3 regions of the Lysinibacillus sp. NPDC095746 genome follow, and region 2 is predicted to be linked to each of the others. Evidence: riboswitches for the same ligand, from Rfam matches in the RefSeq annotation. Region 2 holds a riboswitch; each other region holds the start of a gene.
What was found. A riboswitch is a leader RNA that binds a small molecule or an ion and turns the genes downstream of it on or off. The one in region 2 is predicted to bind S-adenosylmethionine.

Region 1 (4,774 bases), on a different contig from region 2:
GTAACAGTAATGACGAAAATTCTACTCAGAGTAGTAGTAGCAACAATGCTGATAATTCTTCTCAGAGTAATAGTAGCAACAATGCTGGTAATTCTACTCAGAGTAATAGTAGCAACATTGCTAATAATTCTACTCAGACTAATAGTAGCAACAATGCTGGTAAAACCTCTCACAGTTAGTAGCAGTAATGCCGGAAAACGCTAAACAAAGTGCAAGTAATAGCAATAGCAGAAATCCTTCGCAGAATAATAATAACGGCAATACTACACAGAATGATAGCGATACCTGGCCCACTAGACTTACTTACTTTTATTTTTTCAACAATTAAAGATTTAATTGTCACTCTGGCAATAATAAGGAACTTTATGTTAAGAGAAAAGGGGTAGGTTCATATGGAAAAAGAAATAATTAGCTCAAGACAATTTATGATCATTACCCTTCTCTCTTCAATTGGAACAGCCATTTTAATTAGCCCTGCTAGTGTAACAAGTGAAGCAAAACAAGATGCCTGGATTGCAGCGATCATTAGTGTCGTTTTAAGTTTACTCTTAATAAAGCTTTTCGTTACTGTAGGAAAACGGACACCTACCCTTACATTTGTTGAGGCAAATGAAAAGATATTAGGTCGCTTTTTCGGAAAAATAACTTCGATTGGCTTTATTATTCTATCCTTTCTTTCTGCTGGTGAATTATTATATTTCATTGGCATTTTCATGAAAACTGAAATAATGCCAGAAACACCTACAATGGCCTTTGCATTTCTGTTCAGTATTATCATTATTTATGCAGCATTTCTAGGGATTGAAGTTTTTGCCCGTTCTACAGAAATACTATTCGCAATGTTTATTTTAATTTTTATTTTATTTGTAGTTTGTATTTCACCATCCGTCCATATGGAAAATCTACAGCCAATAATGGAAGCACCAACAAAATCATTATTCTTTAGTATTATTCGATTAATGGGTATTTTTTCATTCCCACTTGTCATATTATTAATGATTTTTCCTTCTTCTGTTAACGTCCATGAATCAGCACAAAAAGCTTTTTACATTGGGACAATTCTTGGGGGGATTGTCTTAATTGCAATCATCACACTGGCTATCCTTGTCCTAGGTCCGGCAAATACAGCTTCTAGGACATTTCCTAGCTATTCATTAGCCCAAAGAATTTCAATCGGGAATTTTTTGCAGCGTATTGAAGTTATTATGGCAACCATGTGGATAATATCAATTTATATTAAAACTTTTATGTTTTTTTATGCTGGGGTCATCGGCATCGCGCAAATATGTAAAATTAACAATCATCGACCGCTCATTTTTCCATTCGGAATGATTATCCTTGGACTTTCACAAATTGTTCATCCTAATATCATTCATTCAGAAATTTACAATAGAGAAATCTGGCCTATTTTTTCCTTTTTTTTCGCAATCTTATTACCATTAGTTTTACTACTTGTCGCGAAAATTCGCAAAATTAACGGGAATCAAGGAAATAATTCACAAAGTAATTGTAGTATACAGATTGAAAGTCGTAGTAATGGCGGAAATGCTACTCAAAGTGCAGGTAGTAGTAATAACGGTAACTCTACTCAAAATAATAATAGCAACCATGGTGGAAATTCTTCTCAAAGTGGAAGTAGCAACAATGGTGGAAATGCTACTCAAAATGCAAGTAGTGATAATAATGATAATTCTACACAAAGTGCAAGTAGCAACAATGGCGGAAATGCTACTCAAAATGAAAATAGTAGTAATAACGAAACTACTACACAAAGTGCTAGTAACAGCGAAAATCCTTCGCAAAGTGATAGTAGCAGTAATACAACACAGAATGAAAGCGATACCGGTAATGCTCCAAGCAGTGATAGAGATAAACATTCATCAGAAAATTAAAAAGCATAATGTTAAAAATGATGACCCTGAGATATAAAAGATCATCATTTTTTTAATTGCTACAGTGTTAAATATGATATTCAATTTGATCAACGAAATCCCATTCGTATGGTGTTTCTTGGTAAACATAGTAGTTCAACCAATTCGAGAATAATAAATGTGTATGGGCACGCCACGAATTAATCGGTTCATTTGCTGGATTATCATGTGGGAAGTAATTTACTGGTACATCAATATCTAATCCTTTCGCAACATCACGACTATACTCATCAGCTAAAGTTGTCGCGTCATATTCAAGATGGCCAGTAATCATAATATTTTTATTATCCTTAGATTGCACAATGAAAACACCAGCATCTTCCGAATAAGATAGTAATCGTAAATCAGGATGACTAAGTACTTCATCAATTGAAACAGATGTATAACGTGAATGTGGTGCCGTAAATGAATCGCTAAAGCCACGTACTAAATCCACTGTTAAATCTGTGATAACATGCGAATATACACCTGAGCATTTAGCAGGAAGCTCTATTTTACCGATACCGTAATGATGGTATAACGCTGCCTGTGCACCCCAACATATATGTAAAACCGATGTTACGTTTGCCTTGGACCAATCCATAATTTCTGAAATTTCCTGCCAGTAGTTTACCTCTTCAAATGCCATTTTTTCTACTGGTGCACCCGTAATAATCATGCCGTCATAGCGGCGATGACGAATTTGATTAAAGGTTGTGTAAAATAACTGCAAATGTGATTTACTAACATTTTTCGATTCATGCGTAGCTGTATTTAAAAATGTAATATTCACTTGTAACGGTGTATTCCCCAATAAACGAAGTAATTGCAGCTCTGTTTTTTCTTTTTCTGGCATTAAATTTAAAATTAATATATTTAACGGGCGAATTTGTTGAGTTTTCGCTCTGTCCTCTTCCATAACGAAGATTTTTTCCTCACGTAAATGTTCTCCAGCTGGTAAGTTTTTCGGAATATTAATTGGCATCTTGCATTCCCCTCTCTTTTATTTCTTTTGTTCCATCAATGCACGGGCCCTGCGCAAAGCTCAATATCAAACGATGAAATTAAAAAATCCCCCTCATTCCATAAGAGATAGAATGAGAAGGATTTTTCCACGTCCACTCTTATCTCTCAAAGGATAAATCCTTTGCTGGAATTAGCACCTTTCTAACTTTCGTTAGAGGTTGCTGAAGCGTCATCGGGCCAAATCCCTCAACTTCTCATGATAAGATTATTTAATTAAAAAGAATTGTAACATGAACAATTAAGAATATCAATAATACATAGAATATTTTGTTATTAATCATGCATGTCATGATGTCATTTGTTTAACACTAAACTTGAATGTTTACATTCATTATTTGATGGTAAACATGCTGTACTTATGTTAACATATACCTTTAGTAACAGAGAGGAACGTGAATAGTTTGATTAAAATTGATTTTCCAAAACCAGATGTAGTAATTCGCCAACGCGAACAAGATTTAAAGCCAGGAGATGTACCAATCACACCATACCATGGTTTTATCGACTTCCATAAAATCACTCGTGAAAAGGGTGGTATTTTCTTATTCTACAATGAAGAGAACGAACTTTTATTTGTAGGGAAAGCACGTAAAATTCGTCAACGTATTAAAAAGCATTTTGAGGACAATGTGTCACCGATGAAAAATCATCGTGATGAAGTTTTCAAAATTGAAGTGTATGAAGTGGAAGATCCAATGGAACGTGAAATTTATGAAACGTACGCGATCAATTCATTCCGCGCTAAATACAATGTCGATAAAGTATTTTATTAATAATTAACGAAAAAAAGAATCTGCTCGCCTTATGTAATGTACATGACGGCTTGCAGATTCTTTTTCAATACTTTCATTCTAAGAAAAATGCTTTACGTTCTTTCGTAATCCATTCCTCAAGCTCCGTATCATCGCGCTTTAAAAGGCGATTAATAAGCACGTCATGCCAGATATAATCCTCTAATAAATAAATATGAACAGGATCATTGGTAATAAAAGCCGTTTCGTGTTTTGCCGGAGAGTGACCATAAATCATCTCTTGACCATCTACAGACAAAATAAACCAATGTGGCGTAGAAGTTTTTCTCGTATATTGTGTAGTACGATGCTGATCTAAGGGTGAAACATTTTCATCCACATTCAATGTAATACCATGAATCGGAATATGCTGTGCGACCTCTTGTATAGCTTCTCGTAATTCCCCATACATATCTTCCCACATCGATAATATGACTTTTTTCTCCGCTTTTTTTAATAATGACTGACAATAATTGACGATTGCCTCTTTTCCTTTTATCGTGACAACTTTATGCTCCGCTTCCTGCTCTTTTACTTCTAATTTTTCTAATTGATCACTAATCGATGTGAAATTCGATTGCCAACGTTGCTGAATTTGCTGTAAAAACACAGCGACAGGAATGGAAGAGTATATCGTTTGATCTGCCGTTTCTTCTTTCAGTACTAACCCTTTTTCAACAAGTACATCAAGTATGTCGTATATTCTTGCACGAGGGATACCGGAGTTTTTACTTACTTGATAGGCACTAACATGACTATTTTGTACGAGTGCAATATAGGCCTTCGCTTCATATTCTGTGAATCCTAGTTCTTTTAATTGCGCGATTAATTCAACCATTCGATCCCTCCATTTCCTTTATTATAAGTTAAGGCTATGAAGATAAGCCAATAAAAAATAATTCTTTACAGCAAAGTGAAATTTAGTTACTATTTCAGTAGTAACTATCAAAAGAGGTGTAAACATGCTATTTGAAGTAGATGTAAATGTAGTCATATTATTAATATCTTTTGGATTTTTAGCCGCCTTTGTGGATGCAGTTGTTGGAG
Region 2 (4,774 bases):
ATTGGAGAGGAAATTCACTATTCAATTATATAGCCAATTCTTCGCAGAGCATTATTAATAAAATCTCGTATATAAACAAAAATCTCGTCACGCTCTACTTCATGAAATAGATTATGATAACAGTTTGTCCATTCTTTGAATTGAAACTCTGTAAATTCCATCTGATAAAGCCAATTTCTTGTTTGTTTAGTTTCAGTAATATTATCTTTTTCAGCTGTCATAACTAACATCGGCCTATTTGGGAATTCAGCCTTAGGCAATAACACTAAATTGCGCATCATTTGTTGTAGCTCGCGATACCATTTCACTGAAACAACGGATGAAAAAGGAACTTCATCCTTCATCTCATCTCTACCTTCTATACTGCGCGTTAATGATTCTAATGTAATTTCATGGGTCAGTTTCACATTGGCAGTCAAGGCACTTAAACTAGTTAAAGCATTTGAGAGTTTACCTGGCAATAGCTTTAAATGAAGCCATGGTGAAGTTAAAATAATTCCTGCGCATTCATATTTTCGTTTTTGCATGGTATGTAGTAATAGAGTCGCGCCAAGCCCATGTCCTATTAAAAAGACAGGTAAATTATACGAAAATGCATTCTCGATTAAATTTTTTGTATATTTGTTGTATTCTTTAAAATCTTCGTCGTGAATTTTTGAATATCCTACATTTACTCCATGATTAGGTAAATCCCCCATGACTATGTGGAAGCCTTCCAATCTAAGTTTTTCTATAAGCCATGCATACCAACGGTGATTTTCATATGCACCATGAAGAATAGCAACCACAGCCTTTGCTTGTCCATCAGCTTCCCATTTCCACATTTCACATAGTCCTCCTAAAAAAATAATTACACAATGATTATATCGGAATATCTAGATCATTTTAATTTTATATTTCCATCATGTTGCGTATTTGATACGATAATATTACATCATAGAAAGAAAAGAGGCGATACTCATGATCTATCCATTTAAAGGTAAAAGACCCAATATCGATCCTTCTGTTTTCATTGCTGATTATGCAACAGTTACTGGCGACGTTACAATAGGTGCTGAAACAACCATTTGGTTTAACACAGTTATTCGAGGAGATGTATCACCAACAATTATAGGAAAAAGAGTTAGTATTCAAGACCTCTGTTGCTTACATCAAAGCCCCAAATATCCACTCATTATTGAAGATGAAGTAACAGTAGGACATCAAGTAACTTTACATAGCTGTACGATTCGAAAAAAAGCCTTAATAGGTATGGGCTCTATAGTATTAGACGGAGCGGAGATTGGAGAGGGTGCATTCATTGGGGCGGGTAGTCTAGTTCCTCCAGGTAAAGTAATTCCTCCAAATAGCTTAGCACTTGGCCGTCCTGCAAAGGTTGTAAGAGAATTAAATGATGAAGATAAAGAAGATATGGAACGCATCATACGTGAATATGTAGAAAAGGGGCAATACTATAAATCTCTTCAACCAAAAAATTAATATAACTAAATCAAAGCAGTTCCACGTTTTCTTGGGTAACCGAACCCTCCATGATTATGATTAGGAGCTTATTTTTTTCGTTAAAAAACAGTGAAAGGGGCTATAAGAATATTGAGCCCCTTTCTGTAATAGTATTTTTAAATATTTTCCAAACACTTCATTGCTTTAGCTAAATAGTTTATAAACCTGCTTTTTCTTTTAATGCGTCAGCTTTGTCTGTTTGTTCCCAAGGTACATTTAAATCTGTACGACCGAAGTGACCATATGCGGCAGTTTGCTTATAAATAGGACGACGAAGGTTAAGCATTTTAATAATCCCCGCTGGGCGTAGATCAAATAGCTCGCGTACCCATTTTACAATTTCACTTTCCGTAACTTTTCCTGTTCCAAATGTATCAACAGCAATAGATACAGGTTGAGCAACACCAATCGCATAAGCTAGTTGTACTTCAGCTCGATCAGCTAAACCAGCAGCTACGATATTTTTCGCCACATAGCGTGCTGCATATGCCGCTGAACGGTCTACCTTAGTTGCGTCCTTACCTGAGAAAGCACCTCCACCATGACGTGCATAGCCACCGTATGTATCAACGATGATTTTACGTCCAGTTAAACCAGCATCCCCTTTAGGACCACCAATTACGAATCGGCCAGTTGGGTTAATGAAATATTTAGTATCGGCATCTAGTAATTCACTTGGAACAACTGGAGCAATAACGAATTCTTTTAAGTCTGCTTGAATTTGCTCAAGTGTAGCTTCTTCATCATGCTGTGTTGAAATTACAATCGTATCAACGCGTACTGGTACATTGTTTTCATCATATTCAACCGTTACTTGCGTTTTTCCATCTGGGCGTAAATATGCTAATTCACCAGATTTACGTACTTCCGTTAAACGACGAGCTAATTTATGCGCTAAACTAATTGGTAATGGCATAAGCTCTGGCGTTTCGTTACATGCATAACCGAACATTAAACCTTGGTCACCTGCACCAATTGCTTCAATGTCAGCGTCTGTCATAGAACCTTCACGCGCCTCTAATGCTTGGTCAACTCCTTGGGCAATATCAGGTGATTGCTCGCCAATCGCAACAAGTACTGCTAGGTTTTCAGCATCAAAGCCATACTTCCCACGTGTATAACCGATTTCTGCTACAGTATCACGAACGATACCTTTAATATCTACATAAGTAGAAGTAGTAATTTCTCCTGCTACTAACGCTAAGCCTGTTGTTACTGTTGTTTCACACGCTACACGCGCGTTTGGATCTTCTGCTAAAATAGCATCTAAAATGGCATCCGAGATTTGGTCACAAATTTTGTCTGGATGTCCCTCTGTTACACTCTCTGATGTAAACAGTCGACGGTTTGTCATTTGATTTTCCTCCTATTACTTTTACAAATAATATTTGCGAATTAATACGGTACTCATTACCCATGTCAAGTTCGCCCATAAGGATTGAACTCTCAAGCCGTTGTTGCTGTCGTTGCACTTTCGCACAGTAAACATTTGTTACAGTCACTACGCTTTCGCACAACTAAACAGCTGCTGCTTTTAACACGAGGATTTTCGAAAGATCCGTCATTATAATAAGGAAAGGACTGTATACTTACCTTTAATTCGTTTTTAACAATAAAAAAATCCTTTTCTCACGCTTACTTAACATGAGGAAAGGAATAATGACTTCGTAACCTTTCACTCTTATCGTTCAAGGGAGTTTCCCCTTGCATCAGATTGGCACCAGCGCATGTCGTGAAATAGTTCATGCAGGTTGCCGGGTTTCACAGGGCCTGACCCTCCACCAGCTCGGGATAAGAGTATCCGTTCAATATCTCATAATACGTAAATGGTCGAACATTGTCAAATATTTTTATCTTCTTCCAGCGAATGTCTGACGCTACGTTAGCATGCTTTCATGCGAAAACCATTTAAAGTCTCTGGACGAAATTATGCTGTGGCATAATTGAATGTATTCTTATAAAGAAAGTATGGGCTTTATGCAGCAAGGAATTTGGCTTATGCTGTAAATTAAAACAAAATAATCCCTACTCTCCACCTCACATCATGTGTTAACATATGTGTAACCCTTTACAGTACATTTTGTAGCAAAAGCAAGGCGTTAGCTACAGAACATGTGGTGGATGAATATGATTGAGCCCCTTTTTAGTCGAAGACACGCTCCAACTATAAAAACAAGCTAAAACTTCACATCCTGTGCGAACCCCATGTCAGCCAAGCTTCCAAACACAATTTTGCTGTGTCGAAAGTGAATGTGTGATCACTTATAAATAGGGTAAAAAGCATTATCAAAACGAATCAATTTACTTTTTGTCGTTTTCTTGAAAAGTAATAAAATCTGAAAAATAATTTCTGAATTAGTATAGATTATTTAAGCAATTGTGTTATACTATTTTTGAAATTAAGAAAATCTCCCTCAGACTCAAGGGAATACTATAAAAAAGGATGGTATTTAATCGATGAATTCAGTAGAAATTGCAAACGAACTGAAGGAATTATTAAACGGCGGTAACATTAATGTTCAACTTTCAGTACCACAATTAGCTGAAAAAGCAACATCTCGTGGTGAAGCTATGTTAACAGTAGATGGCGCAGTTCGTGCAGAAACTGGCAAATACACTGGTCGTTCACCTAAAGATAAATATACGGTAGAAGAAGAGAGCACAAAGGATAAAATTGACTGGGGAAAAGTTAACCGACCAATTTCTTCTGAAGTGTTCGATAACTTATATGTAAAAGTAGTAAAATATTTAAAAGAACGTGACGAATTATTCGTATTCAAAGGCTTTGCTGGTGCTGACAAAGATTCACAATTAAGCATCCAAGTAATCAATGAATACGCTTGGCACAATCTTTTCGCTCATCAATTATTTATCCGTCCAACTGCAGAAGAATTGGCTTCTCATGTTGCTGACTTCACAGTTATCTCAGCTCCTAACTTTAAAGCAGATCCTGCTATTGATGGTACTGCTTCTGAAACATTCATCATTGTATCACTTGAAAAGAAAATTATCCTAATCGGTGGTACTGAATACGCTGGTGAAATCAAAAAATCTATTTTCGGTATTATGAACTACTTGTTACCACAGCAAGGCATCCTTTCAATGCACTGCTCAGCAAACGTTGGTGAAGCTGGAGATGTTGCATTATTCTTCGGTTTATCTGGTACTGGTAAAACAACTTTATCAGCTGATCCTGACCGTAAGCTTATCGGTGACGATGAACACGGTTGGTCTGATAACGGTGTATTCAACATTGAGGGCGGTTGCTATGCAA
Region 3 (4,774 bases), on a different contig from region 2:
GCCGTCAATGCCGTTTTCTATTGCTAGTTTTGCGTCTTCAGGATGCAAGATCCCTTTTAACAACATAGGGAGATTCGAACGGCGCTTTAATTCACGTACATTGTCCCAATTTAATGTTGGATGGAATATATTTTGCAATACGCCTTGTATATATGACTCGAATGAATTATCTGGTAAGGAAGCAGTAAAAACAGGGTCATTCATATAGTTTCCTCGTGCATACCCAAGCTTTAATGGTGAAAATTGATTACGAACATCCTCTTCACGCCAGCCAAGCATGACTGTATCTATAGTTAAAACGATAGCCTCAAAACCAGCAGCCTCGGCTCGAGCGGCCATGCTATAGGCAATTTCCTCATTTGTTGACCAATATAATTGAAACCATTTAGTAGCAGTGGGAGCTGTTTGTGCCACATCCTCGAGTGCATAGCTTGAAACTGTGCTTTGAATATAAGGGATTTTTAATTGATCAGCTGCACGTGCAACGGCTAGCTCTCCTTCGTCATGCGCCATTTTGTTCATGCCAACAGGAGCAAATAAGAACGGAGTTGGATATATTTTTCCGAACAGTTCAATCGATGTATCAATACTTGAAACATCTTGTAAAAAGCGTGGAATGATAGAGTATTTTTCAAAGGCTGTACGGTTATTCCTTAATGTTTGCTCGCCGCCAGCGCCTGAACGGATGTAACCAAACGGACCAGCTTCCAATTTTTCTGCAACTGCCTTTTCTAAATCTGTAAAGCAAATAGGGAAGGGGGCTTGTGCATTAATATTTTTTAACAGTAGATCGCTATGTGTTATCTTTGTCATCGTAAACCTCCTACTAATCTTTCTTTAACTTCGCAGCAAAGCGGTTACCTAGTGATTGAATACTCTGCACGAGGATGATTAAGATGAACACTGTCGCATACATCACGTCAACCTCATAGCGTAAATGGCCGTAACGGTATGCGAGATCACCTAGACCACCAGCACCAACCATTCCTGCCATTGCTGTTGCTCCTATAAGACCGATTGTGGCAATCGTTAAACCTAAAATAATGGATGGGCGAGCCTCACGTAATAAGACGTTCCAAATAATATGACGACGTTTAATACCCATTGCTGTATAAGCTTCCACAACACCTGGATCTACTTCTAAAAGTGCTGTTTCCATAAGTCGCGCAATATAAGGCGCTGTATAAACAACAAGCGGCACAATAACACCTTTTACACCAATAGTTGTGCCGACGATTAGCTTCGTGAACGGTAAAATGAAAAATAGTAAAATAATGAACGGTACAGAGCGAATAATATTAATAAATAAATTGAAAAATTGGTAGAGAAATTTATTTTCAAACGATTGCCCCGGGCGAGTTAAAACGATTAAAAGCCCCAAAGGAATCCCAATTAAAATAGAAAAGAATAATGAAATCCCAACCATTTGGAAGGTTTCGAGAATGGATTTCCCAATAACATCTGACCAATCTGCAAAGAAGCTTTGAATGCTAGTCATTTAATTCGCCTCCTAATACCTCAATGCTTACCCCGTTTTCTGTAAAATACTTAAGTGCTTTTTCTACGATATGTGCTTCACCGTGTAGATGCACGATAATATTACCGACAATGCCATTTTTTAATTCTATGATATTGGCTGATAAAATATTTGGTTGCACATCATAAACTTTACTCACTTCTGCTAGTAATGGTTTACCCGTACTTTCACCAAGGAATGTTAAACGAATAACACTTCCCGAAACATTTAATTGTTTGATAAGAGAAGGGGATAAATTACGTTGAGAAATGGTATTTAAAAATTTTCGTGTCGTTGGATGCTGGGGCTTCGAAAATAGTTCTATAGCAGAGCTAAATTCCACAACCGCCCCTGATTCAAGAACGGAAACAGCATCGCAAATTTTTTGAATAACATTCATTTCATGTGTAATAAGTAAAATCGTGATGCCTAGCTCACGATTAATTTTCAAGAGAAGCTCAAGAATGGCGTCCGTTGTTTCGGGGTCGAGTGCACTTGTCGCTTCATCACTAAGCAAAATCTCAGGCTCTTGGGCAAGGGCACGTGCAATAGCGACACGTTGCTTTTGACCACCTGAAAGCTGGCTAGGATAGCTATCTAATTTCTCCGTTAGGCCAACAATTTCTGCATATTTTGCAACGCGTTTTTTTACTTCAGAGTCGTTATAGCCAAGAAGCTTTAATGGTATCGAGATATTGTTGTAAACAGTCGCCGTTTTTAAAAGGTTAAAATGCTGGAAGATCATCCCGATTTTTTGCCGAGTTTTGCGAAGGTCGTTTAGAGAAAGGGAAGTTATATCGACATGATCGATAAATACTTTTCCTGTTGTCGGACGCTCTAATAAATTCACACAGCGAATAAGGGTACTCTTTCCTGCACCACTGTAGCCGATAACCCCATGAATTTCACCTTTTTTGACATGCAGGTTAATACCATCTACTGCTTTGACGATACCATTTTTAGTTTTAAATTCTTTTGTTATATTTTCTAGTTGAATCATAAGGTGATATCTCCTTTCTAAGTCCTTCGATAAAGCAAGAATCTGCTAGCTTTCCTGTAGGAGTCTCGCAGATTCTTGATATACTTAATCGTCACTTACCAGCTTGGAATTATGGAGCCTTGGAATTTTTCTTCAATAAATTTGCGCACCTCATCAGATTGATAAGCTTCAACAAATTTTTTGATCGTTGGGTCATCCTTGTTTTCAGCACGCACCACAATGTAGTTCACATATGGAGAGTCCGTAGATTCTAAAAGAATGGAGTCTTTTTTAGGATTAATGCCAGCATCAAGAGCGAAGTTTGTATTAATGGCAGCTACATCTACTTCACTAAGCTGTTTAGGAATTTGTGCAGCCTCTAATTCAATGAATTTCAAATTCTTTTTGTTTTCTTCCACATCGCGAATAGATGCTGTTAAGTCTGCACCGTCTTTTAATTTAATGATGCCTGCCTCTTGAAGGACAAATAGAGCACGAGCCCCGTTCGTTGGATCATTCGGTAATCCGAATGTAGCACCATCTGGAACGTCATCGAATGATTTATATTTCTCGGAGTATATGCCCATAGGAGTTAAAATTGTTTTTCCTACTGGCACTAAATCTGTTTTGTGATCTTTGTTAAATGCATCGAGGAAAGGCTCGTGTTGATAGCTGTTTACATCAAGATCACCCTCGGCTAACGATGTATTTGGTAAAACATAATCAGAAAACGTTTTTAGTTCTACCTCTAAGCCATTTTCTTTGGCAACTTTTGCTGCAGCCTCTGCAATTTGTTCGTGTGGACCAGAAGTTACACCTACTACAATCTTATTTTCATTAATAGTCTTACTTTGACTATCCTTACTATTTTCTTTAGTACCACAGCCCACTAATGCTGCTACTAATGTAAGACTTGCTAAACCTAATAAAATCTTGTTTTTCTTTTTCATGAAACATACCTCCAAAGTTGTTTTATCGGTAATAAAAATAAAAAAACTCTCTTAAAAATTAAGAGAGGCTCATGAAAAATTGTCCTCTCTTATCTTTCAAACAATGATTGTTTGCTGGAATTAGCACCTTCCTTAAAAAAGGAGGTTGCCGAGCTTCATAGGGCCAGTCCCTCAGCTACTCTTGATAAGAGATTTATAATATTTTTTTGTAAATCCGATAGAACTAATATAAATTATAGGATTTAGTAAGTCAATTGAATTTTTAAAATTTTTCATTTTATTTTAATGTTTAGTCGCGAAAGAAGAGAGAGAAAAAACTGTCCCTATAGCAAGTCTGAGCTAATGGAACAGTTTTTGATTGAAATGTTCACGGGTTAAATAAGTTTAATTTTTCAATTCTGCTGATCGCTTCACGTAAGCGGTCTTCGCTAACAAGTAAACCAACCCGTACAAAGCCTTCACCATATTGACCGAAGCCATTGCCTGCAGCTACTGCGATATCAGCTTTGTCGAGCAATATATCGGCAAATTGTTCACTCGTAAAACCTAGTGGAACAGGGAGCCATGCAAAAAAAGAGCCTCTCGGTGCTGTTACTTGCCAACCAATTCGCTGAGCTTCTTCGATCAGGACGTTTCGTCGACGCTCATAAGTCGCTCTTAGCTTATCTGCACAACTTTGGGAAGCAGTAAGTGCAACTGCCGCGGCTTGTTGTACGGCAGGAAATTGACTACAAAATAGATGATCTTGAATAAGGTTAATGGCTGCGATAATGTCGGGTTTACCAACAGCGAAACCAATGCGCCAGCCTGCCATATTATACGTTTTGGATAATGTATACATTTCGATACCGACATCTTTAGCACTATCAGCTTGCAGGAAGCTGATAGGTTTATGGCCGTCAAATCCAATCGCTCCGTAGGCAAAATCATGTGCGACGATAATATTATGCTCTTTTGCAAAGCGTACTGTTTCCTCGAAAAATTCCAATGTTGCAGTACCGCCAGTTGGATTATTCGGGTAATTCAAGTACAGTAACTTCGCCTTTTCCTTTACTTCATCGGATAAAGCAGTATAGTCTGGCAGGAAATCATTTTCTGCGAAAAGAGGCATAACTTCAAAATTAACATCACCTAATACGACACCAGATAAGTAATCTGGATATCCAGGATCAGGTAATAGCATAGTGTCACCGGGGTTTAAAACAGCTAACGGTAGCTCAACAAGACCAATTTTCGTACCACCGAGAATAGCAACCTCTGTATCAGGGTCAATGTCCACATTGTATTCACGTTTGTAGAAGCTTGCTGCTGCTTGGCGTAATTCTGCTA

Region 1: another riboswitch for S-adenosylmethionine. It lies ahead of metA (homoserine O-acetyltransferase MetA); the one in region 2 lies ahead of metK (methionine adenosyltransferase).
Region 3: another riboswitch for S-adenosylmethionine. It lies ahead of ACIQ7N_RS10560 (MetQ/NlpA family ABC transporter substrate-binding protein); the one in region 2 lies ahead of metK (methionine adenosyltransferase).

What each region holds. Positions count from the first base shown of each region.
Region 1 covers NZ_JBIWGL010000030.1:15,978-20,751, forward strand. The annotation lists partial or broken gene ACIQ7N_RS19000 (hypothetical protein) at 1-204, shown strand, start outside; gene ACIQ7N_RS19005 (GerAB/ArcD/ProY family transporter) at 393-1,892, shown strand; gene metA (homoserine O-acetyltransferase MetA) at 1,960-2,895, opposite strand; SAM riboswitch class I at 3,032-3,142, opposite strand; gene ACIQ7N_RS19015 (nucleotide excision repair endonuclease) at 3,338-3,709, shown strand; gene ACIQ7N_RS19020 (TrmB family transcriptional regulator) at 3,783-4,565, opposite strand; gene ACIQ7N_RS19025 (TSUP family transporter) at 4,690-4,774, shown strand, end outside.
Region 2 covers NZ_JBIWGL010000035.1:23,696-28,469, reverse strand. The annotation lists gene ACIQ7N_RS20330 (alpha/beta hydrolase) at 18-824, opposite strand; gene ACIQ7N_RS20325 (gamma carbonic anhydrase) at 961-1,479, shown strand; gene metK (methionine adenosyltransferase) at 1,658-2,854, opposite strand; SAM riboswitch class I at 3,179-3,298, opposite strand; gene pckA (phosphoenolpyruvate carboxykinase (ATP)) at 3,958-4,774, shown strand, end outside.
Region 3 covers NZ_JBIWGL010000011.1:134,159-138,932, reverse strand. The annotation lists gene ACIQ7N_RS10575 (alpha-hydroxy acid oxidase) at 1-813, opposite strand, end outside; gene ACIQ7N_RS10570 (methionine ABC transporter permease) at 827-1,498, opposite strand; gene ACIQ7N_RS10565 (methionine ABC transporter ATP-binding protein) at 1,491-2,516, opposite strand; gene ACIQ7N_RS10560 (MetQ/NlpA family ABC transporter substrate-binding protein) at 2,612-3,445, opposite strand; SAM riboswitch class I at 3,532-3,636, opposite strand; gene ACIQ7N_RS10555 (pyridoxal phosphate-dependent aminotransferase) at 3,813-4,774, opposite strand, start outside.